2 regions of the Halobacillus naozhouensis genome follow, and region 1 is predicted to be linked to the other one. Evidence: predicted binding sites of a transcription regulator. Region 1 holds the regulator's gene; the other holds the start of a gene.
What was found. The regulator LexA, encoded in region 1, represses DNA repair genes until DNA is damaged. The targets are predictions, from matches to a motif close to CGAACATATGTTCG.
Positions count from the first base shown of each region.

Region 2: a site for LexA is predicted at 9,894-9,907, ahead of uvrB (excinuclease ABC subunit UvrB). Genes of this name have one in related genera too.

Region 1 is NZ_CP121671.1:2,110,890-2,127,144, forward strand. Features, by position in the region: gene miaA (tRNA (adenosine(37)-N6)-dimethylallyltransferase MiaA) at 112-1,047, shown strand; gene hfq (RNA chaperone Hfq) at 1,086-1,310, shown strand; gene P9989_RS11055 (AAA family ATPase) at 1,461-2,402, shown strand; gene hflX (GTPase HflX) at 2,483-3,721, shown strand; gene P9989_RS11065 (methionine gamma-lyase family protein) at 3,736-4,995, shown strand; gene P9989_RS11070 (MerR family transcriptional regulator) at 5,114-5,515, shown strand; gene glnA (type I glutamate--ammonia ligase) at 5,534-6,865, shown strand; gene lexA (transcriptional repressor LexA) at 6,967-7,590, opposite strand; gene P9989_RS11085 (YneB family resolvase-like protein) at 7,905-8,564, shown strand; gene P9989_RS11090 (DUF896 domain-containing protein) at 8,639-8,872, shown strand; gene tkt (transketolase) at 9,281-11,287, shown strand; gene sirA (sporulation inhibitor of replication protein SirA) at 11,437-11,862, shown strand; gene P9989_RS11105 (YneF family protein) at 11,937-12,164, shown strand; gene P9989_RS11110 (cytochrome c biogenesis CcdA family protein) at 12,328-13,032, shown strand; gene P9989_RS11115 (Na(+)/H(+) antiporter subunit B) at 13,098-13,526, shown strand; gene P9989_RS11120 (CcdC family protein) at 13,639-14,100, shown strand; gene P9989_RS11125 (DUF2621 domain-containing protein) at 14,202-14,630, opposite strand; gene acnA (aconitate hydratase AcnA) at 14,936-16,255, shown strand, end outside.
Region 2 is NZ_CP121671.1:2,934,006-2,950,260, reverse strand. Features, by position in the region: gene P9989_RS15475 (S41 family peptidase) at 1-80, shown strand, start outside; gene P9989_RS15470 (PDZ domain-containing protein) at 167-1,348, shown strand; gene P9989_RS15465 (ABC transporter ATP-binding protein) at 1,586-2,443, shown strand; gene P9989_RS15460 (haloacid dehalogenase type II) at 2,663-3,322, opposite strand; gene P9989_RS15455 (COX15/CtaA family protein) at 3,588-4,469, shown strand; gene P9989_RS15450 (DEAD/DEAH box helicase) at 4,592-7,795, opposite strand; gene P9989_RS15445 (peptide chain release factor 3) at 8,094-9,677, shown strand; gene uvrB (excinuclease ABC subunit UvrB) at 9,977-11,962, shown strand; gene uvrA (excinuclease ABC subunit UvrA) at 11,970-14,843, shown strand; gene P9989_RS15430 (YojF family protein) at 14,917-15,288, shown strand; gene bshB2 (bacillithiol biosynthesis deacetylase BshB2) at 15,281-15,937, shown strand; gene P9989_RS15420 (DUF4097 family beta strand repeat-containing protein) at 16,040-16,255, shown strand, end outside.

The sequences.
Region 1 (16,255 bases):
AAATATAACGGATACCGTTAGTATAGATAACTAAATCCGTTAGTTGTCGAGTTTGCAGACTCGTATAGAGTGATTGGTGTATAATGGGTGTAGCGGAAGGTGTGTGTTTATTTGAAACAGAAGGTAGTGAGTATCGTCGGCCCTACTGCGGTTGGGAAATCAAGATTAGGCATTGAAGTGGCTAAACATTTTAACGGTGAAGTTATTAGTGGAGATTCAATGCAAATATACCGTGGTATGGACATTGGGACAGCGAAGGTAACAGAGGAGGAAATGAATGGTGTTGTTCATCATATGATTGATATAAAGAACCCAAATCAATCGTTTTCTGTTGCGGAGTTTCAAAAGCGAGTTCAATCACTTATTGAAGAAATTGCTTCGCGTGGTAAATGCCCGGTGTTAGTGGGTGGGACAGGGTTATACATAGAAGCAACGTTATATAATTTTAACTTTTCTAATCAGGAGAAAGACGAGCGTGTTCTTGATCGTCTTGAAAAACAACTCCAAGAATGTGGGAACGAACAGATGTACGAGCGTCTAGCAAGCGTCGATCCTGTCCAAGCTGAGAAAATTCACCCCAATAATAAGCGGCGTGTTTTGAGGGCGCTTGAGGTTTATGAAACGACAGGCAAAACGATGAGTGAATATCAAGAGCAGCAAAAATCAGAATCACCATTTCACCCCATCCTTATCGGGCTTGAAATGGAGCGGGAGTTGCTATACGAACGAATTAACGGCCGTGTTGATCAAATGATGGAAGAAGGTTTGCTTGACGAGGTTCAGATGCTGTTTGGTCGTGGATTGGAAGGAAGTCAATCGATGAGCGCGATTGGTTATAAAGAATTTATCCCATATTTTAAGGGCGAATATACGCTGTCTCAGGCGGTGGAATTATTGAAACGAAATTCCAGACGATATGCCAAACGGCAGTACACTTATTTCAAAAATAAATTAAATGTTAACTGGTATGAGATTCACCCGAATTATTATAAGGCAAAATTCGAAAAAATTTTAAATGATTTAGCAGGAATGCTGGAAGAAAGCTAGAATGTAATTAATATAGATAGAAAAGAGGAGGAAGATTCATGGCTCAGTCCGTAAACATTCAGGATAATTATTTAAATCAATTAAGGAAAGAACGTATGCAAGTGACGGTTTTCTTACTTAACGGCTTTCAATTGCGAGGAGTAGTGAAAGCCTTCGATAACTTTACGGTATTACTTGAAACGGATGGTAAACAACAACTTATTTTCAAGCATGCCATTTCCACTTTCGCGCCAGTGAAAAATGTCGCGCTTGATAAGGAATAAAGATTTATAACGAGCACAATGATGTGCTCGTTTTTTCTGTGCAAAAAGCTTCATGATTACTTTGTTAACAGGATCACTATATTTCTTACTGGGCAGATGCACAGATTCTTCCCGCCTAGCGTATGATACAGGGAATGAGGAGGGATCGATGTGTATCCACAAGCTAAAGCGGCACGCCCGGGCACGATTAACATCGTACTGAATGAAGCGAAAGGGAAGGCGGATGCCGTACAATCTCCTTCTGTAAAGGGAAAGCATATGGCTCCTTTTCGAAAAATTGATCATTACTTTAAGCCTATTATCGGCTTGCAGGAATTGAAGCATCGTGTAAAAGAAATTTACGCTCAAGTGCTTATCGCCCAAAAAAGAAAAGATATGGGTCTGAAGTCAAATGGCCAGGTGTTGCACATGGTTTTTAAGGGCAATCCAGGAACAGGTAAAACTACGATTGCACGAATGGTTGCAGCGCTGTTTCAGGAGATGGAGGTTTTAGAGAAGGGGCATTTTATAGAAGCTGACCGCAGTGATCTTGTCGGGGAGTATATTGGTCACACCGCACAGAAAACCAAGGATTTAATTAAGAAGTCTCTCGGAGGAGTGCTTTTTATCGATGAAGCTTACTCGCTCGCCCGCGGGGGAGATAAAGATTTTGGTAAAGAAGCGATTGATACGATTGTGAAGTGCATGGAAGATCACCATGACGAATTGGTGATTATCCTTGCGGGTTATCCGTATGAAATGGACAATTTCATGAGAATGAATCCGGGTCTTGCTTCGCGTTTTCCTATTCAACTTGACTTTGATGACTATTCAGCAATGGAGCTATCGGCCATTGCAGATCACATGGTTCAGGATAGGGATTATGTTCTTTCCCATCAAGCCAGCAAGAAACTGTACGAACATTTAGTATCAGTTTGTTATCACTCCCAGCATAATTTTTCAAATGCGAGATATGTTAGAAATATCATTGAAGAGGCTATCCGCAAACATGCTTTCAGGGTAGCAAGCTATCCCAATCACGAAAAAGCAACCTTAACTACTCTAGAAGCAGAAGATTTTCAACTACTATTTGAGAAGTCACGCTATCACTAAGAGAATTTGTGTGTTCATCAACCTTCTCTGATATGATAGAACAAACGTGTTTCATAAGGAAAAGGGTGAATCCAATAGGAATGAAAGAACAAGTTATACTCGTGGCAAGAAAAGACCCTGCCCAACAAGAAGAACGATTTGCTTCTTCCCTGGAGGAATTGCAATCGCTAACGGAAACCGCCGGGGGAGAAGTGAAAAAAATAATGATTCAAAAACGCGAACGAATCCACCCGGCTACTTATATTGGCGAAGGAAAGTTAGCTGAAATAAAAGAAGAAATTGACCAGAGTGAGGCAGAAATAGATATCGTTGTCTTTAATGACGAGTTATCACCTGGCCAACTGCGAAATATTTCTGACCGTTTGGAAAGAAGAGTTATTGACCGCAGCCAGCTTATACTAGACATATTTGCAAGCCGTGCAAGAACGAAAGAAGGGAAGCTTCAAGTTGAGCTCGCCCAGCTGCAATATTTATTGCCGAGGCTTGCCGGGCAAGGCACGGAGCTATCCAGACTTGGCGGCGGAATCGGGACGAGAGGACCAGGTGAAACGAAGCTGGAGACAGATCGGCGTCATATTCAACGGCGTATTGATGATATCAAGCGCCGTCTTCAAACCGTTGTAAAACAACGGAATCAATATCGAAAAAGGCGCGAAGTTAACTATGCTTTTCAAATAGCGATCGTTGGGTATACGAACGCTGGTAAATCTACATTTTTTAATAAAGTGACAGATAGTGACTCGTTTGAAGAGGACTTGCTGTTTGCTACTCTCGATCCATTAACGCGGCAAGTCAGCCTCCCTTCGGGGTTTAAGGCGCTTATTTCTGATACGGTTGGTTTCATTCAAGACTTGCCGACAACGTTGATTGCAGCTTTCCGTTCAACCCTGGAAGAAGTGACTGAAGCTGATTTTATTATTCATATGGTGGATGCCTCCCATCCAGACCATTCAGAACAGGAAAAGACTGTCCATAAATTATTAAAAGATTTACAAGCGGATCACTTACCTGTTCTTACTGTTTATAATAAACGGGATCTTCTGCAAGATGACTTTATCCCAAGTGTCTTCCCATCATTGACAGTGAGTGTACATGACCCCATTGATATCAAGCGAATCCTGGATAAAGTAGAAAACACCCTGAAGGAAGAATGGTATGAATATAACGTCTTTATCCGTGCTTCAGAAGGGAAGCAGCTTCAGCAATTTAAACAGGACAGTATTGTTGTTTCAGTTAAGTTTCATGAAGATCGAGAGGGGTATGCCTTACATGGGTTTATCCACCCGGATCATCCGCTGAAAAATAAGATTTTACAATAGTTAGGAAGAGAAAGATGAATGAACGTATAGAATCAGCAGAGCACCAAATTCGCTCGCAGCACGAGTATGTACAAGCGGTAGTAGAAAAAAATCAACGAAAAGTACTGGATGCTTTTCAAAAGCTGAAAGTGTCTGATTCGCATTTCAATCCCACAACAGGCTATGGGTATGATGATTTTGGACGAGATACTTTAGAAGAACTTTATGCTGAGATTTTTTCAGCGGAAGATGCCCTAGTCAGACCGCAAATTATTTCAGGTACACATGCGATTACCACAGCTCTTTTTGGTGTTTTAAGACCAGGGGATGAGCTCCTTTATATGACCGGAGATCCATATGACACGTTAGAAGAAGTTATTGGTGATAAAGCTGGTCAGGATAAAGGATCCCTGGCTGACTTTGGGATCACTTACAAGGCTGTTCCTTTAAAGAATAACCGGGAAGTGGATCGGGAATTAGTTAAGAGAACGGTATCTGAACGTACAAAGGTTATCGCCATTCAGCGCTCTAAAGGTTATGCTGATCGTCCCTCATTCACCATAAGTGAGATAAAAGAGATGATCCGTTATGTACGATCCTTAAAAGAAGATGCCATTGTGTTTGTGGATAATTGCTACGGTGAATTTGTCGAAGACCAGGAGCCTGTAGAAGTGGGAGCGGACCTTATAGCAGGATCACTCATTAAAAACCCGGGTGGTGGCCTGGCGCGGATTGGTGGTTATATTGCTGGGAGAAAGCACTTAATTGAATTGTGCAGTTATCGTCTGACAGCCCCGGGTTTAGGTAAAGAAACGGGAGCTAGTTTAAATACATTACAAGAGATGTATCAGGGGATATTTTTGGCTCCCCATGTAGTCGGAGAGGCGTTAAAAGGTGCTATATTTACTGCGAAGTTTCTTGATTCACTAGGGTTTTCCACTTCGCCAAGCTTTGATGAGCCGCGGACAGATTTGATCCAATCAGTTAATTTTGATAATGCCGAACAGATGGTGCGATTCTGTCAGGCCATTCAAGCAGCATCTCCGATTAATTCCCATGTGACGCCACACCCAAGTCCGATGCCTGGATATGATAGTGACGTCATTATGGCAGCGGGGACCTTTATACAAGGTGCCAGTTTAGAACTGACTGCTGACGGGCCGCTTAGAAGACCTTATACAGCTTTTGTGCAGGGTGGATTGACTTATGCTCATGTGAAAATTGCGGTAAGCCGGGCTGCAGAGGAATTAATTCAATCAGGCTTTTTACAATCAAACACAATTCAGAAAAACTGAAGTTCAAACCTTCAGTTTTTTTGATACAATTTCATGTTAGCTTACCTAACATAGCTTGACATATTAATTACATCCGTTATATGATAAGTGTAGAATTTCTTTTGGGGGTGGCAAATCGATGAGTGATCAAATTCGTCGTTCCATGCCGTTGTTCCCGATGGGGATTGTACAATCCTTAACTGATCTTTCTGCCCGGCAAATCAGGTATTATGAACAGCATCAGTTAGTAAATCCAGTACGATCAAACGGCAACCAGCGGCTCTTTTCATTTAATGATGTCGATCGTTTGCTTGAGATTAAAGACCTTATTGAAAAAGGTGTGAATATGGCTGGAATTAAGCAGGTGCTTACACTTACTCATCAACCGGAGAAGGAAACATACAGCGGAGAAGAAGTGGAAGTCCGTCATGAACTCACTGACAAAGAACTTCGCCGAATGTTACAACAAGAATTATTCACCGCGGGAAGGCAGGGAAAGGCTAGTATAAGGCAGGGAGAATTATCACGATTCTTCCACTAAAGACATAGGAGGAGACACATGGGATTAACAAGAGAAGAAATTTTCAAGAAGATTGATGAGGAAAACGTAAAGTTTGTCCGTTTACAATTTACGGATATGTTGGGTACGATTAAGAATGTTGAAATTCCAGTAAGTCAAGTAGATAAAGCACTTGACGGGATGATGATGTTTGACGGCTCATCCATTGAAGGATTTGTCCGAATTGAAGAATCGGATATGTACTTAGTGCCAGATCTTGATACCTTCGTTGTATTCCCTTGGTCATCTGAAAAGGGAAAAGTTGCACGATTCATTTGTGATATTTATAACCCCGATATGACACCATTTGAAGGGTGCCCGCGTTATAATTTGAAACGTAATCTGAAGAAAATGGAAGAATTAGGATTTTCAGCCTTTAATATCGGAACAGAACCTGAGTTTTTCCTTTTCAAACTTGATGTTAATGGTGAACCTACCATGGAATTGAATGACAAAGGCGGTTACTTTGATTTGGCCCCAACTGATTTAGGTGAAAATTGCCGCCGTGATATTGTACTTGAACTTGAAGAGATGGGCTTTGAAATCGAAGCTTCTCACCATGAAGTCGCGCCTGGTCAACATGAGATCGACTTTAAATATTCCGATGCAGTTAAGCACTGTGATGACATTCAAACCTTTAAATTGGCAGTTAAAACAATTGCCCGCCAGCATGGGTTACACGCAACTTTCATGCCTAAACCATTGTTTGGTGTGAATGGATCAGGGATGCATGCCAATATGTCTTTATTCAATAAAGACGGAAATGCCTTCTTCGATGAAAATGGCAAAGAGCAGTTATCTGATGTTGCTTATCAATTTACAGCGGGCATTGTGAAGCATGCGACTAATTTCACAGCTGTAACCAACCCAACAGTCAATTCTTATAAGCGTTTGGTTCCTGGTTATGAAGCTCCTTGTTATGTAGCATGGTCAGGACAAAACCGCAGCCCGCTCGTTCGTGTTCCGACTTCACGCGGTCTGAGTACACGTATTGAAGTGCGCAGTGTTGATCCAGCAGCGAATCCGTACATGGCGATGGCCGTACTGCTTGCTGCTGGACTTGATGGGGTTGAGAACAAGCTGGAGGCTCCTGCCCCGGTTGACCGCAATATTTATGTGATGGATAAAAAAGAACGCGAAGCACACGGTGTTAAAGATTTACCTGCAACACTTTCTGATGCGCTTCTCGAACTGCAGTCAGATGAGGTAATGGTTAAAGCTCTTGGAGAGCATTTGTTTGAACATTTCATTGAAGCTAAAGAAATCGAATGGGATATGTTCCGTACTCAAGTACATCCTTGGGAACGCGAACAGTACCTGCAAACATATTAAGATTAAGATTAAAGCCCCCATGAAGCCATAAGGCTTCATGGGGGCTTTTGTTGTAGTCCATTAAAAAAGACCGGGAGCAATTGATATGCTCCCGGTCTTTTTTAATGGACCGTGCGATAAAGTCCGACTACTTTGCCTAGTATAGAAACATCACTTAATATAATGGGATCCATTGTTGCATTCTCAGGCTGTAAGCGAATATGCTTTTTCTCTTTGAAAAACCGTTTTACGGTAGCTTCTTCATCTTCTGTCATAGCCACTACTATGTCGCCATTTTGAGCAGTTTGCTGCTGGCGAACAATGACCATATCTCCATTCAGAATACCAGCCTCAATCATACTATCTCCCTGAACAACAAGGACAAATGTATTTTCATCTGATCCCGCCAATGAATTCGGGAGAGGTACATACTCTTCAATATTCTCTATAGCAGTGATCGGTGAACCGGCTGTTACCTTACCAATAACGGGAGCATAAGAAGCTTCGCCCCTTGGAATGCTCTGATCCTCTTCTAAGTCAATCACTTCTATTGCTCGGGGTTTGGTAGGATCTCTTCTTAAATAACCTTTCTTCTCTAACCGAGAAAGGTGTCCATGAACGGTCGAGCTTGAGGCGAGGCCGACGGATTGTCCAATTTCTCTTACAGAAGGAGGATACCCCTTCAATAATACCTGTTCTTTAATAAAATCTAGTATTGCTTGCTGACGTTTTGAAAGTTTATTCATAGACTGACACCTCGTACATAGGATTATAGTAACAACAGTGTACCATGTGGTTTCAAAAAATGCAAACAAGCGTTCGAAACAAATCTTGACAGGAACGATTGTTCGTATATAATAAAAGTAACAAAAGCGAACAAACGTTTCTAAGAACGGTTGTTCTAATCGGGAGGATGAATGACATGTTTAATAAACTTTCTAAGCTCGATATTACGTATATCCTGTTGTTTGCAGCCAGTCTAGCTTTCTTATATTTCTCTATGGTCACAAGTTTATAAATGCGTTATCCTTGTTTTGATCCAATCAAGAGGTGAGACATCATGAAAGCAGTTCTATATTGTCGTGTAAGTACCGAGAAGGAAGCACAAGTTTCCTCTTTAAAAAGACAACGGAGTGAATTAATGCAGCTGGCTGAGCACCAATCCATAGAAGTAATAGATTGCATTGAAGAGCAAGCCAGCGGATATGAGATCGAACGAGAGGGTGTCTTCTGCTTGCTAGACCATTTTGCAAATGAACGAGCAGAGGCCCTTCTTATTCAGGACGAGACAAGATTAGGTCGAGGAAATACAAAAATTGCGCTTTTTCATCAGTTTCATAAGCTTAATGTTCGTATTTATTCTCTTTCTCATGAAGGTGAGTTGCAAATCTCTGAATCAGATTCGATGGTTTTGCAAATTGTCGGAATTGTTGAAGAATATCAGCGAAAGATACATAATATGAAAATTAAGCGAGGGATGAGAAAGGCTGTTAAGGAAGGATACGATCCCAGCCATAATTTGTCGAACCAGCACTTGGCTCCAGGAAGAGAACGACTTGTTTTTCCTATAGAAGAAGTAGTTCGATTAAGGAACAACAAATTAACCTTTAAAGAAATTGCAGCAACACTGCGGGGGCTTGGCTATGGTGTTTCTAAAGCGACTGTCCATCGCAGGTATCAGGAATACGTCTCACTTGAAAAACAGCAAGAGGACGGGTAACATATGAAATAGAACAAGGGTCTGGTGACGCTTGTCTTTTTCATGGCGAATACCAGGTAAGGAGGTATGTGCAAATGTTATCTAATGAAAAGCTTAACAGAATCAATGAACTAGCCAATAAATCAAAAGAGGAAGGCCTCAATAAAGCTGAAAAAGCTGAGCAGAAAGAGTTGCGTCAGGAATATTTAAAAAATGTTCGCAGCTCTTTTAAAAATCAACTCAAAGGTATGACGGTTGTTGATCCAGAAGGTAATGACGTTACACCTGAGAAGGTTAAAAAGATGCAGCAAAATGAGAAAAAGAATTGAGGACAAAAGCGTAAGCGCCCCTGTAGACATGACAAACATAAGGCAAGCGGCGCAATGGACAATACTTCAGGGAAGTTCGAGCAAAAGAAAGTTCGACTAAGAACGGCACGTACTGTGAGGCCACGGAGGCGAATTATCTTATGTCTCGAGTGTCTGGGTGCTGGAGGCTGAATGTGGCAAACCTCGTGTAAGCTAATCCACAGATATTTTATAATTCCCTGTGTACAAGGAATGCCGTACCCATTTATGGGTGCGGTTTTTTTGTTTATCCTGCAGAAACTAGGGAAAAATACTTGAGGAGTTTAAGAGAAATTGTAGAAAAAACGATAACAATGCTTGTCACTTGCTCATTTTCATTATAGGATTATACATGGTACATATACGGAATTTTGAAAGGAGAATGTTTACATGGCAGCAAGCCTTGAACAGACATCTATTAATACAATTCGAACACTCACTATTGATGCAGTCGAAAAAGCACAATCGGGTCATCCAGGTATGCCAATGGGTGCAGCTCCAATGGCGTATACACTATGGACGCAATATATGAACCATAATCCGAAAAATTCGGATTGGTTCAATCGGGATCGTTTCGTTTTATCAGCGGGACATGGATCTATGCTACTTTACAGCCTGCTGCATCTTTCTGGCTATAATGTCACGATTGATGACATTAAATCTTTCCGCCAGTGGGATTCAAAAACCCCTGGTCATCCAGAAGTAGGGCATACAGATGGAGTAGAAGCCACAACGGGGCCGTTAGGACAAGGGATTTCAATGGCTACAGGTATGGCGATGGCAGAAGCTCATCTGGCCGCTAAATATAATCGTGACAACTTTGATGTTGTGGATCATTATACATTTTCTATCTGTGGTGATGGTGACTTGATGGAAGGCGTTTCTCAGGAATCTGCTTCTTTAGCCGGCCACTTAGGGTTAGGGAAGTTAATCGTTCTTTATGACTCTAACGACATTTCATTAGACGGTGACTTAAATCGCTCCTTTAGTGAAAGTGTTGAAAAACGTTATGAAGCTTATGGCTGGCAAGTCATTCGTGTTGAGGATGGTACAGATACTGAAACTATCGCTCAGGCAATTGAGCAGGCAAAACAAAACACAGAGCAGCCAACCATGATCGAGGTTAAAACGGTTATCGGGTACGGTTCCCCAAATAAATCTGGTAAATCTGCGGCTCATGGTGCACCACTGGGTGATGAAGAAATCACGGCTGCCAAGCAGCACTATAACTGGGAGCACGAACCATTTCATGTTCCAGAGGAAGTTTATAATGACTTCAAATCAAAAGTTCAGGAAAATGGTGAAGAAAAAGAAGCTCAATGGAATGAACTTATGAAACAATACAAGGAAGCATACCCTGAGCTTGGTAAAGAGCTGGAAGAAGCCATCAATGGAGAACTTCCGGATAATTGGCAGGATAGCCTTCCAGAGTTTACGGCTGGTGAAGATAGCCTGGCAACTCGTGCAGCATCTGGGAAAGTTATAAATTCCTTATCTAAAACAGTTCCTTATTTCTTCGGAGGCAGTGCCGACCTTGCCGGCTCTAACAAAACTACTGTAGAAGGTGAAGAAGATTTCTCTCGCAATGACTACTCGGGTCGTAATGTATGGTTTGGCGTCCGTGAATTTGCCATGGCCTGTGCACTAAATGGTATGGCCCTTCACGGCGGCTTAAAAGTTTATGCTGGAACATTCTTTGTCTTTAGTGACTACTTGCGCCCGGCATTGCGTTTATCAGCTATCATGAATTTACCTGTAAACTATGTATTTACTCATGACTCAGTAGCTGTTGGGGAAGATGGTCCGACTCATGAGCCTGTAGAACATCTTGCTTCATTAAGAGCAGTTCCGAATCTTTCACTCATTCGTCCGGCAGATGGAAACGAGACAAGTGCTGCTTGGAGAGTTGCTCTTGAGTCAAATACGACCCCTACAGCTCTTGTCCTGACTCGTCAAGGATTGCCGACACTTGAAGGTACAAGTGAGAAATCATATGAAGGCGTGAAGCGCGGGGCGTATGTCCTTAGCGATTCTGATAAAGAAACGCCTGATGGCATTTTACTTGCATCAGGTTCTGAAGTGCAGCTTGCAGTGAAGGCACAAACTGAACTTAAAACAAAAGGATATGATGTAAGAGTTGTGAGTATCCCTTCATTTGATCGTTTTAAAGCTCAAAGCCGCGAGTATCAGGAGAAGGTTCTGCCTGATGGGGTAAGAAATCGCCTGGCTATTGAAATGGGAGCCTCATTTGGCTGGGACCGTTATGTGGGGCTTGATGGAGCTGTCATTGGAATCGATACATTTGGAGCATCAGCACCAGGGGATGAAGTTATAAAAAACTATGGCTTTACAGTAGAAAATGTCGTCAAACATGCTGAGAATTTGATGAACAAATAAATAGAGCTACGGACTACCGCTTTCTAGTATGCGGTAGTCCTCATTTAAGTTTTTATAATTCTGACAAAAATCGTAGATGTAGCAAGTCATAATGTGACAAATTATTCGCTCTATGCTCTGTATAATCATGAGCAAGGAGTGATAGAGCTATGCAATTTGTAATTTATGCGATTAAACAAGAAGTGTGTGAACACTATTATTATAAAGTAGAAATAATAAAGCGATTTTTTGAAGAATGCTTACGTGCCCCTCATTCTGGGTTGCTTCAGAAGCAATTAGATTATATAACGGAAGATTTCTCGTATAAGCAATGGTTTGCGGACCGCTATAAAGGCTTGCGCAACATACCATTCTCTATTAATGCGAACGGGGAATTATTCAAACGCGGGCAAAATTATGATATCATTATCAAAAAGAATGGCAGTTGTCTATTACAGTGTGACAGTCTCTGGCAAGCAGAACGAGTGTTATTTCAACCACTAAGAATGTGCGATCAGTCGTTTTTTATTGTAGAAGAAAGTGGAGAGCATTATGGATGGATTTCCCCTCTTTCAAGTCAGCGCTTGTTATCGTAGAATGCTCTATTGTATTCGTGTGAGCATTTTACTATACTGTTATGGGAGACAAAACGAAGGAGGAAGACGTAGAGATGACTTTAGGCATAGTGTGGGTAATTATTATTGCCGTCTTGGCCCTCGTTGGTGGAGCAGCCCTGGGCTTTTTCATCGCGAGAAAATATATGATGAACTATTTAAAGAAGAACCCGCCAATTAATGAACAAATGTTACGTACCATGATGATGCAGATGGGACAAAAACCATCCCAGAAGAAGATCAATCAAATGATGCGGGCTATGAACAACCAACAGAACAAATAACAAGTCGAGACCTTCTCTTTCATACCATATGGAGAGAAGGTTTTTTAATGGATAGATGTGTTTCAGTTAGGGCAACCTTCATGGTATGTTCACAACTGATTCATCGTTTTTTTAAATTTGATTTGATACAATAAGATTTGAGTCGATAAATGGGGGGCGTGTTATGACAGATGTAAATATTTTGTTAGCTTTTGGGGCTGGCTTTCTTTCCTTTATATCACCATGTGTTTTACCTTTGTATCCCGTGTTTCTTTCCTACATAACCGGAATGAGTGTAAATGAGTTAAAAGAAGATAACGGTATGCTTAAGAAGAGAAGTATGGCTCATACCATTTTATTCTTGCTCGGTTTTACCACGATTTTTATAATCTTAGGTTTTTCTGGGTCGTTATTTTCACAATTTTTTATTCAAAATGAAGAAATTATTAGAAGGCTGGGAGCTATTCTTGTAATTTTCTTTGGTTTTGTGATTATTGGGGTATTCAATTTTAAATTCCTAATGCAGGATCATAAGATTACTTTTAAAAATCGGCCAGCCGGCTATATAGGCTCCTTTATTATCGGTCTTACGTTCTCGTTAGGCTGGACGCCTTGCATGGGGCCGATTTTGGCTGCTGTTCTGGGGCTGGCTTCAAACAGTCCCGAGTTATTTCTCGTTATGATGATTTCTTACTCCCTGGGCTTTTCTATTCCGTTTTTCGTTTTATCCTTCTTCGTTGGAAAATTAGACTGGATTAAACGACATAGTGGAAAAATCATGAAAATCGGAGGGTATATTATGATTCTGATGGGGATTGCCTTATATTTTAATTGGATGGCGAAGCTGACTTCTTATCTAGCCGGTTTATTTGGCTTTCAAGGCTTATAAATCGTAGCATTCCATTGGATTTTATATTATGATGAAGATATTGAAACAGTATAAGGAGTTTAATTATGACTAGGACGAATGATTTAATCTTAAGAACAACTACATCCCTTATTGCGTTCATCCTGTTCGGGTTCTCAGCCTATTTATTTTTTGCCGGCCACAATGCACCTGGGGGAGGCTTCATCGGCGGATTGATGGCTGCAGCAGCACTCGTGCTCATGTACATGGCTTATGGACTCAATGCGATGGAGAAAGTTATTCGTGTCAACTTTCGGTACATGATCTTCACCGGATTATTAATCGCTGTGGCTACAGGGATCGGATCATTTATATTTGGAGAGCCATTTTTAAGTCACACTTTTGCCTATTTTCAGTTGCCTGTTCTAGGCCGGACAGAGCTTGCTACAGCCCTGTTATTTGATTTAGGTGTATATTTGACGGTGATCGGGGTTTCCATGACGATCATTTTGGCTGTGGCAGAGGATCAGGAATAACTTTTGCCAAAGAGAATCTAAGGCGTCAGGATTTTAAACGCCCTTTAAAGGAATGTAGTCCATGAATGTTGAGCAAAATTGATCAGGAATCGGAAGAAAGAGTGAAAACTTTATGTTTTGGATAATTGCAAGCACAGTAGTAGCTGCATGTATGGCCACGGTCATGATCTTTGTCCGTCTTAGGGCAGCTAAAAAGCCTGCCAGCGTAAAAAAAATCATTTTACCGCCGCTTTTTATGAGTACCGGGGCATTTATGTTTTTATTTCCAGCTTTCCGCGTAGAGTGGGGACAAGTTGCAGAGGCTGTTTTAGTAGGTGTGATCTTTTCTATTTTTTTGATTCGCACCTCAAAATTTGAAGTTAGGGAAGATAACATCTATCTGAAACCTTCAAAAGCATTTGTGTTTATTTTATTTGGTTTATTGATTTTACGGATCATACTTAAATTAATCATAGGTCAGACTATAGCTTTTGGAGAAATGAGCGGTATGTTTTTCTTGCTGGCTCTTGGAATGATTGTCACATGGCGATTAGCTATGTTGAGACAGTACTTACAACTAGAAAAAACGTTATAAATGACGAATGTGAAAGCCTCCTTTTCAAATAATAAGGAGGTTTTCTTCTTTTTTAAAAGGAAAATAAAAAGACCGTACCGGGTTTAAGCGGTCCGATCTTTTTATCGTTCTAGCAGAGGGTGGTAGGGTGTAATATCGATTTCTTTTTCCTGCAGCTTCTTGATTAGAAATTTGTGATCCCGTTTTGGGGTTGCGAGGATATAGCCTTCTATGATGATCTCTTGTGTAATTTTAGAGCATTTCTTTTCCAGAGCCACCTGTCCAATCCTGCCTGCTATTTTCTGTTTGGCTACATCACGGAAGAGTTCCGGAACAGGAGACACAAGTTCTTCAAGCAAAGCTTTTTGATCCGTATTCCACATATGAATAGTCTGGTCAATATAATGCTCTTCCCAGTCAATCGTGGACTTTCCGTCTTCTTTTGGCATCCGCTTAAGGAACTTACGAAACATGAAAAAGCCGCCAATTCCCATGAGAACAACCATGATGACAATCCACCCGATAATAAATAGGGCAAAGCCACCTGACATACAATCACCTGTTTCATTATTGTGCTTATTCTTTCTGCTCCTATAATTATAAAACCATTGGCAAAGAAAGACAAGCGGTTATCTTGTCGTCAGGAAATTATCAAATATTTGCGCTATGATCTAAGAAAACTGTCGTTATAACAAAAATGGTGTCTAATTATTTTACATATTAATCGTTTTCATTTAAAATAGATGGTGCCTATTTGTGAACTTTCATGAAAAAAGGAAGCAAATGTACAAATTTGGGGAATGGGGATGCTGATATACAGCTCACCATTGAATTTTGATGAGGGGGTAAAAGGAATATGGCTAGCAACGCATTTAATGCTCGCAAACAATTCGACTTAAATGGCAAAACGTACAACTACTACGATCTAAAAGCCTTAGAAGATGCGGGACATGGCAAGATTTCCCGTCTGCCTTTCTCCATTCGTATTCTGCTTGAGTCTCTGCTCCGTCAACACGATGGACGCGTGATTCAGGATAGTCACGTGGAGAGTCTAGCAAACTGGGGAACTAGTAAAGCAAAAGGGGAAGATGTTCCATTTAAACCTTCCCGTGTTATCTTACAGGACTTCACAGGTGTTCCAGCTGTTGTTGACCTTGCTTCACTTCGTAAGGCAATGGTTGATATGGGAGGAAGTCCAGATAAAATCAACCCAGAGGTACCGGTGGATCTAGTTATTGACCACTCTGTGCAAGTCGATAAATATGGTACGGCTGATTCATTGGATATTAATATGGAACTAGAATTCGAACGTAACCAGGAGCGTTATGAGTTCCTTCACTGGGCTCAAAAGGCATTTAATAACTACCGTGCTGTTCCACCTGCAACTGGAATCGTTCACCAAGTAAACTTAGAATACATTGCAAATGTCGTTCATGCGAAGGAGAACGATGAAGGCACTGTTGATACTTATCCAGATACACTTGTCGGTACAGACTCTCATACGACCATGATTAATGGCCTTGGTGTTCTAGGATGGGGTGTTGGTGGTATTGAAGCAGAAGCAGGAATGCTTGGCCAGCCATCATACTTCCCTGCACCAGAGGTTATCGGAGTTAAGCTGAACGGCAGCTTTCCACAAGGAACCACTGCAACTGACTTAGCACTGAAAGTTACACAGAAGCTAAGAGAACAAAATGTTGTTGGAAAATTTGTTGAATTCTTTGGACCTGGCCTGCAGGAAATGCCGCTTGCTGACCGCGCAACGATTTCAAACATGGCACCAGAATATGGGGCTACATGCGGGTTTTTCCCGGTTGACGGCGAATCTCTAGAATACATGCGTTTAACAGGACGCAGCGAAGAGCAAATTGAACTTGTCGAAAAATATTGCAAAGAAAACAATCTTTGGTATGATCCATCTCTAGAAGATCCAGATTTCACTTCACTGGTGGAAATTGAATTAAGTGATCTTGAACCTAACCTATCAGGTCCTAAGCGTCCACAAGATTTAATTCCGCTTTCTCAAATGAAGGAATCCTTTAATAAAGCTATTACTGGTCCAGCTGGTAACCATGGCTTTGGGCTGGATGAGTCTGAATTTGATAAAGAAGCTGAAGTACAGTTCGAGGATGGCAAGAAAGCTGTCATGAAGACAGGCGCATTAGCTATTGCAGCC
Region 2 (16,255 bases), 820 kb from region 1:
AAGAACTGATCGTGAAAAAAGTACGTGATGAAGAGAATGATCGTCAAATGAAAAAAGCTCTTGAAGTTCTATTTCAATAGGCAGGAGTTGAATCGTTTTTTAGCGAAATAAGTCCGTAGTCATTGACTGCGGACTTTTTCATGAATCATCGAGAGGAGAATGGCTTGTGGATGTTTGGTGGGATGAGATAGGGAATGGGTTGGCGAAACTTTTTGTTCAGCCTCTATTTTATTGGTCTGTGATTCTGCTATTTATGTTGTCGGTTCGTAGAATAAAACAAGAACGGAGCACCTTCGGAACGAGAGTGTATGATATTTTTGCTGAGGGCAGAAGTACATGGCGTGTCTCGCTTGTCGGCGGGGCTGTCCTATCTGTACTGGCGATTGGCGGGGGGATCGTTGTCACGTATCCCTTTTTACTGCTGCTAAGCCTTGTAACGATTCTATTGAGTTTAACCTTGAAACTAACATGGCTGTCGGCTGCTTACACATTTGGGATTACATATTTGTTACTTATGGCCGTTCCATACATGCCAGCAGGTTTCCTTCCAGAGGGATGGGCAGACGCACTTGAAAATACCTCTCTTGAAGGAGTGGCGTTAATGATGAGTGTGCTGTTCCTGATTGAAGGGGTAATTTTGGCCAAAACGTCATCCAGGCGAACGTTTCCAGAACGTGTAAAGGGTAATCGTGGTAAGATGGTCGGTCAGCATCGGGTGAAAAAGTTAGTGCTCATCCCGATGGTGGGGTTGCTTCCGGCTGGTGCGATTGAACCATTTGCTCCCTGGTGGCCAATATTTTCAATTGGTGCGAACAGCTATGGGTTAATTTTTGTACCGTTATTAGTAGGCTGGGAATGGGTAGCAAGAGCTCAAACACCAAAACTTGTCGCGATGAAGGCAGGGCGACAAACACTGATCATTGCGATTGTCGCCTTAGTGTTATCGGCTGCAAGCTTATACTGGCCCATTTTGTCTCTGGCTGCAGTCGCCGTATGTCTGCTGGGCAGGGAAATGGTTTATGCTTTTCACCGCATGCATGAAAAACGTCAGCCTTTTTTCACGGCTGATCACCGTGGGGTACGTATTCTTGGAACTATACCCGGAAGTCCGGCGGATAAGATGGACTTACTGCCTGGGGAGCTGATTGTGCGTGTTAATTCAATCCCTGTTACCTCTGTTGAAGAGTTTTATGAAGCACTACAAACCAATCGGGCTCTGAGTAAAATTGAGGTAAAGGACTTTAGAGGGGAAAATCGGTTTACCCAGCGAGCCACGTATGAAGGGGAGCATCATGAATTAGGAATCCTATTTGTTCAGGAATCTTTCCGTAAACAATTGGCAGAATAACAAAGTGTCCAAAAGCTTTGACTTCAAGGCTTTTGGGCATTTTTTGTTCTAGTTCAAAACGACTTTACATAGACTTTCTTAATGAAAATGATTCTCAAATTCATTGACAACGGTCCACTTTGCTCATAAACTAGAAAGTGCAGACAAATAGATCGTGAAATTTTTCAGAATAGTAACTGATTACGCAACCAATATACAAATGAGCCTCGGAGCGTTTGTAAAGGGGAGATATAACAGATGGATTCACTGTTGGCAAACAATCTCACACTTGGATATGGTGACCAAATTATCATAGACTCATTAGATATTAAGATACCTAAAGGAAAAGTAACCGTTTTAATCGGAGGGAATGGCTGCGGTAAATCAACTCTGCTCCGTTCCTTAGCGAGACTGCTCAAGCCAAAATCAGGTGAAGTTGTGCTTGATAGTTCAGACATATCAAAAATGCGTACGAAAGATGTTGCCAAAAAAATGGCGATTTTACCGCAAAGTCCGACAACACCGGAAGGATTAAGTGTCTATCAGCTTGTAAAACAAGGACGCTATCCTTATCAAAGCTGGGCAAAGCGCTGGTCTCAGGAAGATGAGGATGCGGTTAATAAGGCTCTCGCAGATACAAACTTAACTGAGTTAAAAGAGCGCTCGGTAGACTCTTTGTCAGGCGGTCAGCGGCAGCGTGCCTGGATTGCTATGACGCTGGCTCAGGACACGGATTTACTATTACTGGATGAGCCGACCACATACTTAGATATGACACACCAGATTGACATTCTAGATTTATTATTTGATCTCAATCAGGATAATGGCCGTACTGTTGTCATGGTCTTGCATGATATTAATCTTGCTTGTCGTTATGCTGATCATATTGTAGCGGTTAAGGATAAAACGGTGTACGCACAAGGAAAACCTGAAGAAGTGATCAACTGTGAGTTAATGCAGCACGTCTTCGAAATGACTTGTGATGTTCGTGAGGATCCGATTTTTGGTACACCAATGTGTATTCCCCACGGCAAAGGGCGCTGTTTAATTAAACAAGCCCAGGCAGAGGCGCAAAAGCAGCCACAGACACAATTACAACAGAGACAAACGGTCTGAAATAAAAAAGACACGAATGGGCAAAAAATCCTATTTGTGTCTTTTTTTATGTTGTTATCCAGACGATGTTGTTTCAAAAAACGAACTTTTTCGACGGCTGATCAGGCCTTGTACTATGGTAAACAACATGGAAAGGGCACGATCTGTTTTTATCAGGATATGGATGGGAATTAAAGGATGGCTTCGGATCTATGTCTTGCTTGGTCCGAAGCCATCCTTTTATGAGTGCTTGTCTGGAATATGGGAAAGGTCTTTAAGTGTATGGGTCGGTTGCAGTCCAAGTTCAGGCCACTTCATCTTATTACGATTTACCCAGGCAGTATGAAAACCGTATTGTGTAGCACCGGCAATATCCCACGGGTTACTGGAGAAGAAAAGTATGTCATCCTTCTCCTGGTCCAATTTTTCCTGTGCAAATTGATAAGCATCTGGGTGTGGTTTATAAACTTTTGGATCATCTGCGCTAAGAAGAGAGAAGCTATTCGTAAGTTGATTGTTCTCGAGTAAAGGCTGCAGCATCGAACGCGTTCCGTTAGAGAATATCGTCAATTCTTTATCGGGATTATTCACAGCTAGCTGGGAGACCTCATGGTAAGGCTTCAGATGTTGATATTGGTTCATAAGCTGATCAACCGTTTCATCGTTAAAGCCTGCATCATTCGTAGTCAGGGCATCTAATAAAGCCCACTTTGTAACAAGATCAAAGGGCTGGTACCCTTGAATAAGCTGGCGAATCATACAATAATGAATTTGACGGTTTCGCCAGTCTTCGCTAATGTCGGGTCCTTTCTCAGGGTAGCAGCGGTGTATCGCATCTTTCACAGAATGAACATCAAACAACGTTCCGTAGGCATCAAAAACATAAGCCTGGTAATTCATGTTACAGTTCGCTCCTTTCAAGTTTTGCTTTCCCTGTCCTGTTTACAAATAAACAGCAGCTTGATCTATAAATGGCCGAAAGGCTTGTTGTGAGAGAGTTTTCTCAGCTATCTGGCTATGGGAGACTATGAGATGAGGCGAGTTCACAAAAAATTCATGTGGATGTGTACACATTGTACTCTTGTTTCAAGCTGTTTCATGATATGATTTGATAGATAGGACATTTACTATTCATCATTATTTTCAATAGAGAAAGGGTAAGACGATGAAGAAATTCTCCATTTTAACAACTTTCATCACTTTTCTTGCGCTCATCCTTGGTAATCTGGTTGTAGCGACGGATTCAGGTGATGCTTGCGGAACGACATGGCCGTTATGTAATGGTTCAATCTTTCCGGATATTACAAATTATCACGTGATCATCGAATATTCCCATCGCTTAATGGTGCCGTTATTGGCTATGCTGACGTTTGTTAATGCCGTGGGAGCTATTGCAAAACATCGGGAAAGGCGTTCTGTCTTTATTTTGGCAGTTATGAGTCTTGCCATGCTGGTCTTTCAATCATTGATAGGCGGCTTCAATGTTTTGCTGGGAACGCCTCCTGGATTCACAACTCTTGATGTGACATTCAGTCAAGTTCTCTTGCTTATCTTAGTGCTGCTAAGCTACAGTCTTCATAACGAAAAAGTAGAACTGGATAAGACGAGTTGGTCGACGGTGAGCATGAGCTACCGTGCCTTTTTAATTGGTTTTTCCATATACATGGTTCAAATCATTTTAGGAGCATTCTTTAAACATAGTGCAGCAAGTAATGTACTATTGGACATTCCGGCTATGGAGTATTTAATCAGAAGTGAAGCCATCGCTAATATGATTTATTCCCTTCACTGGGTAGCTACAGTGGTTATATTTGTTGCGGCCATCTGGTTTGTTATCTATGCATCTAAATTTAAATACCATGTGGCCTTATCCTGGTTGTATTTGATTTCGATTTTATCCAATGCTGTCGTAGGGTTTGTCATTGTGGTTACAGGAAATGTAGTAATTGCTTCATCACTTCATATGATCATTTCTACGGTCACAACGGTAATTGGCGGCAGTATTCTCGGTGGGTATTGGTTTAAATTAGATAAAAAAGGAATATGATAAGCTGGCGCTGTGAGAGATAATCTTTCACAGCGTTTTTTTATGATAAAAAGCTGACGCCGGATAAGTTTAGAACTCACCGGAGTCAGCTTTTTTGTAAAACGATAAGAGGGACGTGTCTATTATTGAAACAGTTCCCGGATCTCTTTTTCGCTTAATGATGTGAGCATAGATTCACCTGGCTGGATAATCTGGTCAACTAAATCACGTTTCTTTTGCTGAAGCTGGTAGATACGTTCCTCAATCGTTCCTTCTGAAATCATTCGGATCACTTGGACGACTTTTTCCTGACCGATTCGATGGGCCCGGCCGGCGGCTTGCTCCTCAATCGCCGGGTTCCACCATAAATCATAAAGTATCACAGTATCAGCGCCCGTAAGGTTTAATCCTGTACCTCCGGCTTTCAAGGAGATGAGGAAAGCATCGTTTTCTCCCTGGTTGAATTGTTCTACCATTTCAACACGCTGTTCACTCTTCGTTTGCCCGTCTAAATAAAAGGCATCCAGCCCCGTTTTAGTTAACTCTTGATGGAGGATTTTGAGCATGCTTGAGAATTGAGAGAAGATAAGGATACGGTGCCCGCCATCCTTCAGTTCAGCTACCAGCTCTTTAAGCTGCTCAAGCTTGCCTGACTCTCCTTCATAGTTTTCCAAAAACAAAGAGGGGTGGCAGCAGATTTGGCGAAGGCGGGTCAGCCCGGCCAGGATCTCAAGTTTACCCCGCTGGAATCCTTTCTGAGCAATGGTTTCCTGAATATCGGATTGGATTTTTTCTAAATAAGCTAAATAGACTTCTTTTTGTGGTCGTGTCAGTTCGGAATATTGCACGGTCTCAATTTTATCTGGAAGCTCTTCCAGCACCTCTGTCTTCATCCTTCTTAAAATAAATGGCCGCGTCATGCGAGCGATTTTCTCTGGTTTCATTTGAAGAAACTTCTTCTTGCTGGAATAAAAGCCCGGCATAATCGTACGAAACAGCGACCAGAGTTCGTGCAAGGAATTCTCGATAGGTGTTCCACTTAAGGCAAAACGGTGCTTCGCCTGGAGACTGCGCACAGCTTGGGCTGTTTTCGTAGCCTCATTTTTAATCGCTTGAGCTTCGTCTAAGATCATAGCGTGGAAGTTCACTTGTTTATAAGCTGGAGCATCCTGTCTCAGTAACGGGTACGAGGTGATAAGAATGTCAGCCGTACTTTGTTCAATCTGTTCCCTTCTTGCGAGAGGATCCCCATTTATGACTTGAACAGATAAGGTTGGAGAAAACTTCTCGAACTCCTTTTTCCAATTGTAGACAAGGGATGCGGGGGCAACGATAAGAGCAGGATTGTCCATGAGTTGTTCTTCTTTTTCATAGAGAAGAAAGGCAATACTTTGGACTGTTTTCCCTAACCCCATATCATCAGCTAAAACACCGCCTAATCCATAAGCAGCCAGTGTCTTCAGCCAGCGAAAGCCGGTTAGCTGGTAAGTACGAAGATCCGCTTCTAAACGTTCAGGCGGATCAATCATAAGCGACTGTGGTGATCGTAATCGCTGAACAAGTTGATCGAACCGTTCATTGCGCTCCTTAGCTTCCAGCTGAAGGGCTTCATCAACTTGCAAACTGCGTACTTTGGCTACTTGTAATGAGTGATCGTCAACATCAGAGGTGGTTAATTCAAGTTCATCTGCCAGTCTTTGAAAACGCTCAAAGGACTCTGACGTAAGTGATAGAAAAGCACCGTCCGACAGTCGGTAATATTTCTTGCGTTCAATGGCTGCTCTAAGTGCAGCCGTGACATCATCATCTGATATCCCTTCTATTCCAAAACGAATATCGAGCCAGCTGCCATCTCCTTCGATTTGAACGGATGGGATCAGCTCACGATGCTGGTCTTCGAGCAGGGAGCGTACTGAAGAAGAGGTGTAGACTTCTGCCAGCTCCCGCAGTTTCGGAAGATAGACAGTCATAAACTCTTCAAGCTCCTCTTCATCCTCAATATAAACGGTTTCGCCGTCAAATTTAAATTCGGCCTGTTCAATGATTTGGATGATGGCCTGCTCTGTATCGTTATCACGTTGAATGATCAGTTGATTTGAATCTTTCGATTGCTTAAAAGGCTGGATCATATGTTCACCGTAATGAAATTGGACATCAACGGTTAATGCCCAGCCTGCAAAGTCGAGGTAGGCTTTAGGTTTGAGTTCCTCCTGAATTATTTTTTCCTTAGCCGTGTGATTCAATTGAACATGAGCAATGGATTCAAGCTCTGGCAGTACATAAGATACAATGCCTTCCATATCCATCTGGCCAACTGTATGGTTTCCGTTTGAATTGTAAGGCAGTAGAGCGTGCAGAGTTTGGACGACTTCTTCTTTAGTTTGATCGAGAAGGTAAAAGCAAGCCTGTTTATAGAGCATGTGATAATCTTTCACATATTCAAAGGTTTTAAGCTGGTTCATATGCATGTGGTAGCTTCCTCGCTCTTCAGAAATATAAAAGGAGAGCTTAGGGAATTCCTTTTCTACTTGCAAAGGCCCAACTTTTTCTCCGCGTTCGATCACTTCACACTCTGCTGCTTCAAGCATTTGAAGTAATTCTGGTGCGAGTGAAGGAGGGATGGCTAATATTTTCTGTTCTCCACCATTCCAATGTCGATCGTAAAATAGCTCTTGTTCATAAGCTTTAAATAGCGAGTCGAAAATTTGCTTATCTTCGTCTGTAAAATAATGTTCAGCAGGGTCAAAGCTGAACTTTTTAGAGAGTCTATAGGGTTCTTCTTGCCGCACATGTTGGAGAAGCTGGCGGATATCTTTAATCACATAGGGATAGCTTTCCCCCAGTTTAAGTTCAATTCCGAGGCTCTTACTCCCTAACAGAGATTGAACATGCAGGAAATATTGGATCTGCAAAGGGCGTTTTACAGACTGCGCATACTTATTTTCCTGTCGGTTACGAAATGTTTCTGATAGGCGTTTCGCGAATAATCGATCATGACTCATGGAGGAAAACTGTTCTCTCGAAGGAGAAACTGTTTCCGTTTTGGGTGCTGATTTTAAAATGGCTTGCTCACGAATAGCCAGCAGCACAGCAGCGATGTGTTTACAACTATAATAAGAGTCATAGGCAGGACATTCACAAGTAGCCTCCAGATCATCATCCTCAAAAAAGAAAACGCGTACTTCATAGTCATGAGTACCCGTTACTACCGCACGCCAGGATCTGATGGCGCTATTGTGAGAAAGACCGTACACTTTCCCTTGGTTGTAGTATGTTTCGCCCCGTTCATAAAACGTAGCACCTGTTATTTTCTTAATATCATTAGGTTGTAAAAGGTATGACTGCATAGATGGCATCCTAACTATCTTTTTTTCCATTATAACAGGAGAAGGGGTAACATTTCTATTACACCATTTCCTTCCACCTCAGGTCATCCATTTTTTGGATGACCTGAGGTGGAAGGAAATATCACGATTGATTTTATGGGTGGGTTGTGCTACTTTCAAGTGTATGGAGTAAGATAAATTGAGGAGACCGCTTGCTTCGGGTGAGCGGTTTTTGTATGGAGTGAAGAGGCCAATGTGATACGTATATCCTGCCTGAAGCATATAAAATGTAAGAGACTACGATTTGGAGGATATCACGATGACTATAAAGAATGAAATGAAAAAACGTCGTACGTTTGCGATTATATCTCACCCGGATGCCGGGAAAACAACGATTACCGAAAAGATGCTGCTGTTTGGAAATCTGATTCGATCAGCAGGGACGGTTAAAGGGAAGAAATCGGGCAAGTTTGCCACATCTGATTGGATGGAAATTGAAAAGCAGCGTGGAATCTCAGTCACTTCAAGTGTGATGAATTTTCCGTATAAAGACTATCAGGTTAATATTCTGGATACCCCAGGGCACGAAGACTTCAGTGAAGATACGTACAGAACATTAACAGCGGTTGATAGTGTCGTTATGGTGATTGACGCCACGAAGGGGATTGAGGCGCAGACGCTTAAACTTTTCAAAGTATGTAAAATGCGGGGAATCCCGATTTTTACCTTTATCAATAAGATGGACCGTGAAGGACGCGAACCGCTTGAATTGATGGAGGAGATTGAATCCACATTAAATATCGAAACGTATCCGCTGACATGGCCAGCAGGCATGGGTAAGCGTTTCTTAGGTGTGTTTGATCGTCACAATGAGCAGTTTGTTCAGTTCACCGGGAACGAAGAAGAGACGTACATCCCATACGATCAGCTTGACAGTCATAAAGAGTTGACAGATGATCCGACTTATCAAGAGGCAGAAGATGAGATGATGCTCGTTGATGAGGCCGGTGATGGTTTTGATTTGGAAAAAGTGATGAAGGGAGACCAAACGCCTGTCTTCTTCGGAAGTGCACTTGCACCATTCGGGGTGGAAACTTTTTTCAATACATTTATCGACTTCGCCCCTGAACCGGCACCGCGACGTTCAACGGAAGGGATCGTTTCACCCGATCATGAAGAGTTCTCCGGCTTTGTTTTCAAAATTCAAGCCAATATGAACCCGCAACACCGGGATCGAATAGCATTTGTGCGGATTTGTTCCGGAAAGTTCGAACGTGGAATGAATGTGACGCTTTCAAGAACAGGTAAGACATTCAAGCTGGCTCAGTCCCAGCAGTTTGTCGCTTCATCAAGAGGAACGGTAGAAGAAGGCTACGCCGGTGATATTATCGGAATTTATGATCCGAATATTTACCGAATTGGCGATACGATTGTGACCGGAAAACAGAACTTCGAATACGATGAACTTCCACAGTTCCCGCCAGAACTTTTCAAAAAAGTGACGGCCAAAAACGTAATGAAGTCGAAACAGTTTAAAAAAGGGTTGGAGCAGCTTGTGCAAGAGGGAGCGATCCAATTATTCAAGCGTTATCGATTTGAAGACTATATTATTGGAGCCGTTGGAGAGCTTCAATATGAAGTGTTTGAATATCGAATGAAAAATGAGTACAATGTCGAAGTGGAGTTAACATCCATGGGTGAACGGATTCCTCGCTGGATTCCGGAAGACCAGGTAGATGAGTCCATGTTCGATGAACGAAATATGCTTGCCGTTGACCGCGAAGGAAATCCACTTGTGTTATTTAAAAATGATTTCTCTCTTCGTTGGTTTAAAGATAAACATGAGGATATAGAATTGATTGATTTATTTGAAGTGAACCAATACGATCAGTCTTATTCATAATTGAAAGTGAAATCTCACTACCGTTTTGTGTAGTGAGATTTTTTGAGCTTTCCTCGCAAATGTGTAATAAAGCGAGTGAAATATGCAATTTTGCTATCAAATGTGCAGTTAATCTCGCGAATATGCAAAACATTAGATTAATGTGCAAATACATGATAATTTCATGCAATCCACAACTATATAATGCTACTTTCATCAATTTTATAAAATAAAAACCGAATGTTTGTTCGTTTTATGTTAGAATGATAAACTATTGTGGTAGACTATTGATGAATAGTGTATGAACGGAGGTTGTCCAAATGGAAACGGAGAATCGATTCGAATTAGTATCTGATTATACGCCACAAGGCGATCAGCCGAATGCCATCAAGGAACTGGTTGAAGGCATCGAGCGTGGTGAAAAGCACCAAACCCTGCTTGGTGCAACAGGTACAGGTAAAACATTTACGATGTCCAATGTGATTCAACAGGTGAATAAACCAACATTAATTATTGCTCATAATAAGACATTAGCGGGTCAATTATACAGTGAGTTTAAGGAATTTTTCCCTAATAATGCGGTGGAGTACTTTGTAAGCTTCTATGATTACTACCAGCCGGAGGCTTATGTACCACAAACTGATACATTTATTGAGAAGGATTCTAACATTAATGATGAAATTGACAAACTGCGTCATTCGGCAACGACTTCTTTATTTGAAAGAAATGATGTCATTATTGTAGCTAGTGTTTCGTGTATATATGGTTTAGGTTCTCCGGAAGAATACAGCAGTCAAGTTCTTTCTATTCGTCAAGGCATGGAACGTGACCGAGATGAACTGCTGCGTTTTCTCGTCGACATTCAATATGCCCGTAATGATATTGACTTCCAGCGCGGGACTTTTCGAGTCAGAGGAGACTCTGTTGAAATAATTCCTGCTTCAAAGGAAGAACATGCGATCCGGGTAGAATTTTTTGGTGATGAAATCGATCGAATTCGTGAAATTGATGTGCTGACAGGAGAAATCGTCGGTGAGCGTGAACATGTTGCCATTTTCCCTGCTTCTCACTTCGTAACAAGGGAACAAAAGTTAAAAAAAGCGATTGAAAATATCGAGAAAGAAATGCATGCACGAGTGAAGGAGCTCAAAGACCAAAATAAACTTTTGGAAGCCCAGCGCCTTGAACAGCGGACAAATTACGATTTAGAGATGATGAACGAAATGGGCTTTTGTTCTGGAATCGAGAATTACTCCCGTCATCTAACATTCAGGGAAGAAGGGGCCATGCCTTATACGCTGCTTGATTACTTTCCAGATGACTTTCTCATTATGGCGGATGAGTCACATGTAATGCTTCCGCAAATTCGCGGGATGTACAACGGAGATCGGGCACGTAAGCAAGTGCTTGTGGATCATGGGTTCCGTCTGCCTTCAGCCCTCGATAACCGTCCACTGACGTTTGGAGAATTTGAAAAGCACATAAATTTAATTACGTATGTATCTGCTACGCCAGGATCTTATGAGCTTGAGCACACTAAAAAATTAACCGAGCAAATCATCCGGCCAACAGGGCTGCTTGATCCAGAAATTGAAGTTCGGCCGATCCACGGGCAGATTGATGATCTAGTCGGCGAAATTAACATGCGCAGTAAACGTAATGAGCGGGTGCTGGTCACAACATTAACGAAAAAGATGTCAGAAGACCTTACCGATTATCTGAAGGATTTAGGGATAAAGGTAGCCTATCTCCATTCGGAAATCAAAACGTTTGAACGGATTGAAATTATCAGAGATCTAAGGCTGGGTAAATATGATGTCCTTGTGGGTATCAACCTGCTGCGAGAGGGTCTCGACCTTCCCGAAGTATCACTGGTTACGATACTGGACGCAGATAAGGAAGGTTTTCTACGCTCAGATCGTTCGTTAATTCAGACGATTGGCCGTGCAGCGCGTAACGAAAGTGGCCGGGTTATTATGTATGCCGATAAAACCACTAACTCGATGGAATACGCGATTGAGGAAACGTATCGTCGACGCGAAAAGCAAATTGCTTACAATGAACAGCACGGCATTACTCCCAAAACAATCAAGAAACAAATCCGTGATGTAATTCAAGTCAGCAAAGTCGCTGAAGACGCAACCACTTATGGTACGGAGAAAAAACCTTCAGAAATGACGAAGAAAGAACGTGCTGAATTGGTTGATAACTTAGAGACAGAAATGAAACAAGCAGCTAAGGACCTTGACTTTGAGAGAGCAGCTGAGCTTCGTGATATCATTTTGGAACTAAAAGCGGAAGGATGATCGGCTTATGGCCAGTAAAAATATCAGTATTAGGGGAGCAAGAGCCCACAATTTAAAGAATATTGACATTGATGTTCCGAAGAATAAACTTGTGGTCATGACAGGTCTTTCCGGGTCGGGGAAATCTTCCCTTGCTTTTGATACGATCTATGCGGAGGGGCAGCGCCGGTATGTGGAGTCGTTAAGTGCTTATGCTCGTCAGTTTCTTGGCCAGATGGACAAGCCTGATGTTGATTCTATTGAAGGGTTATCACCGGCTATTTCGATTGATCAAAAAACAACAAGCCGTAACCCCCGCTCTACAGTGGGTACGGTAACAGAAATCTTTGATTATCTGCGTTTGCTGTTTGCGCGAATCGGACGACCAACTTGTCCGAATCACGGGATAGAAATTGATTCACAAACAGTCCAGCAGATGGTGGATCAGATTATGGAACAACCTGAACGGACGAAACTGCAAATTCTGGCTCCTGTAATATCGGGGCGTAAAGGGCAACACGCCAAAGTTTTTGAGCAGCTGCAAAAAGAAGGCTATGTCCGCTTGCGAGTTGATGGAGAAATGCGCGAAGTCACTGAAGAGTTTAATCTTGAGAAAAATAAAAAGCATACCATCGAAGTTGTGGTTGATCGTGTTGTCGCAAAAGAAGGTGTCGAGGGGCGCCTGTCTGATTCACTGGAAACGGCCCTTAACCTTGGCGGCGGTCACGTGCTGGTAGATGTGATTGATGGCGAAGAAATGACTTTTAGCGAGCATCATGCTTGTCCGATCTGCGGCTTTTCGGTGAGTGAGCTTGAACCGCGCATGTTTTCATTCAACAGCCCATTCGGCGCATGTAATCGCTGCGATGGGCTCGGAACTAAACTTGAAGTGGATATTGATTTAGTGATCCCAGATTGGAACAAGTCGTTAAAAGAACATGCGATAGCCGCCTGGGAGCCGACAAGTTCACAATACTATCCTCAACTGCTGAAAAGTGTCGCCAAGCATTACGATATTGATTTAAACAAACCTGTTAAAGACTTACCTAAGGAACAATTAGATCGTGTGCTGTATGGCAGCGGAAAAGAAAAAATCTTTTTCCGGTATGAAAATGACTTTGGAAAAGTACGCGAGAATGAGATTTTCTTTGAAGGGGTCATTCCGAATGTTTCCAGAAGGTATCGTGAAACCGGTTCTGATTTTATTCGTGAACAAATGGAGAAATATATGATTCAAAAGCCATGCCCTAAATGTAAAGGGAATCGCTTAAATGAAGAAGCCCTGGCTGTCTTAATTAATGGTGAACACATTGGCCGTACGACAGATTTTTCTGTAGTAGAAGCGAAACAATTCTTTGAATCACTGGAATTGACGGAAAAAGAGAAAACCATTGCCCGGATGATTCTGAAGGAAATTTGTGAACGTTTAAGTTTTCTAGCCAATGTCGGACTTGATTATTTAACATTATCGAGATCAGCCGGCACCCTGTCTGGCGGGGAAGCACAGCGAATCCGACTGGCTACACAAATCGGATCAGCCTTAACCGGGGTACTGTACGTGTTAGACGAACCTTCAATCGGACTACATCAACGTGACAATGATCGTCTAATTACCACGCTAAAACGAATGAGGGACTTAGATAATACGCTGATTGTCGTAGAACATGATGAAGATACCATGTTGGCTGCTGATTACTTGATTGATATCGGACCGGGAGCCGGGGCCCATGGAGGAGAGATCGTAGCCCAGGGAACACCGAAACAAGTGATGCGCAGCCAGGGTTCGTTGACAGGTCAGTATTTAGCTGGGAAACAGTTTATCCCGCTGCCAGCAAAACGGCGTAAACCTGATGGACGCTACCTCAAGATCAAGCAAGCTGAAGAGAACAATTTGAAAAAGGTAAATGCTAAAATACCGCTCGGCTTATTGACAGCTGTGACAGGCGTTTCAGGTTCTGGCAAGAGTACATTAATCAATGAAATCTTGTACAAGTCACTGTCGAAGAAGCTTCATAATAGCAAACAAAAACCCGGGAAGCATAAAGAAATCGAAGGGATTGATATGCTGGAGAAAGTGATTGATATCGATCAGTCACCGATTGGACGTACCCCACGTTCTAATCCAGCTACGTATACAGGTGTTTTCGACAACATTAGGGATGTGTTTGCTCAGACGAATGAAGCCAAAATACGCGGCTATAAAAAGGGACGCTTTAGCTTTAACGTTAAAGGCGGTCGTTGTGAAGCTTGTCGCGGGGACGGAATTATTAAAATCGAAATGCACTTTTTACCGGACGTTTACGTCCCATGTGAAGTGTGTGACGGGAAACGTTATAACCGTGAAACACTGGAAGTAAAATATAAGGGAAAAAGTATTGCTGAAGTGTTGGGGATGACAATCGAAGAAGCGCTTGACTTTTTTGCAAACATTCCTAAGATCAGCCGGAAACTGCAGACAGTAGCTGATGTAGGGTTAGAATACATTAAACTAGGACAACCCGCTACCACCTTGTCTGGTGGCGAAGCACAGCGCGTGAAGCTTGCTAGTGAATTGCATCGCCGTTCTAATGGGAAATCCTTTTATATTCTGGATGAGCCAACCACAGGACTGCATGTAGATGACATTTCCCGATTACTGAGGGTACTTCAACGACTGGTGGAGAATGGAGATTCTGTATTAATTATTGAACACAACTTAGATGTGATAAAGGAAGCTGATCACATTATCGATCTCGGGCCTGAAGGCGGAGAAAAAGGTGGACAGATAATTGCAACAGGAACGCCGGAAAAAGTTGCCGATGAAGCAGACTCTTATACCGGTAAGTACTTAAAACCTATTCTCCAGCGGGACAGAAAGCGGATGGAAGACAAGCTGAGGTCAAAAGAAAAGGTTTTAAAATAGGTAGATGTTTTGACGGTTCGGTCGTAATTAAGTATCGTTAAACAAGAGACGTTTTAACGGGAGGAATTTTGGGATGAAAGCGATCGAACAATCCATTGTTCAAGAAAAGATTAATGAACTTGCTAATCAAGATGTATATGTACATTTAGAAACAACGAATGGTGCTTATGCCAGCCATTTTGATGAGAAAGCATACAATGTCGGAGCGTTTATTAGAAATGCTCAGGTTACGTATCAGCATGGCAAGATTGTCAGCACAGGTGGTTCCTATCGTGTTGGGCTAAAGCTGAATCTTGGCTGGGTTTATGCTGAAGGAGTTACCGATTTTGAAATTGATGATAAAGGACGATTACTGATGGCCGGACATGATCGGGAAGGTCGCTTGATGGTAGCCCTAGAAATTAGCGAAACCCCTTTTTCTCATGAGGCGGATGTTCATGAGTAATCAGCATGTTGTTGTTATTTTCCCGCACCCAGATGATGAATCATTCGGAGCCTCGGGGACCATTTCAAAATTCAGAGCCGAAGGAATTCCTGTCACCTATCTATGCGGAACGCTTGGTGAAATGGGGAGGAATATGGGGAGCCCAGTCTTCGCGAACCGCGAGACATTATCTTCTTTTCGCAGGCAGGAATTAACGGAGGCGGCCAAGCGGCTTGACATTGATGTAGAGCTGCTTGGTTATCGGGACAAGACATTAGAATTTGAACCGAAAGACGAGGTTGCCGACTACTTACGTGAAAAGTTGGAGGCATTGCGGCCCAGTCTAGTTATTACTCACTATCCAGGTTATGCCGTCCACCCTGATCATGATGCCCTTGCAGCAGCAGTGGTTGCAGCTATTGGCCAAATGAAAGAGTCGGTGAGGCCTGAAGTATGGATGCATGCGATTTCTAATTATCATGAGGAAGATCTTGGAGAACCTGATTATATTTTCGATATCGAACCTTATTGGGAGCAAAAGCTTGCCGCGATTCAGGCGCATTTATCCCAGGCTGATGGTATGATGAGCTTAATAGATAATCACGATCAGAAGTCAGAACAGACAGCTCGATTGAAGACGGAACGATTTTATAAATGGACATTCACTTGATGGTTCTTAAGCACCTTAGATGACAGTATTGTCTTTAAGGTGCTTTTTTAGTTTTCAACTCTCCTAAATGGGGAAGGCTTAAGGAAAAGGGGCGATTAGAACATGAATGAAGAACGTATGAGAATTCTTACGATGATTGAAAAAGGAACTATTACTGCAGAAGAAGGAGCTAAGCTGCTGACTGCTATGGAAGAAAAGGAATCCAATACAAATAAGTCTGCGAAAAAGAAGTATGGCTTTAAAGATTTTATCGGAGAAGCTGTTGATAAAATAAAAAATACTGACTTTGACCTATCGTTTGGAGAGTCAGTTGAATTC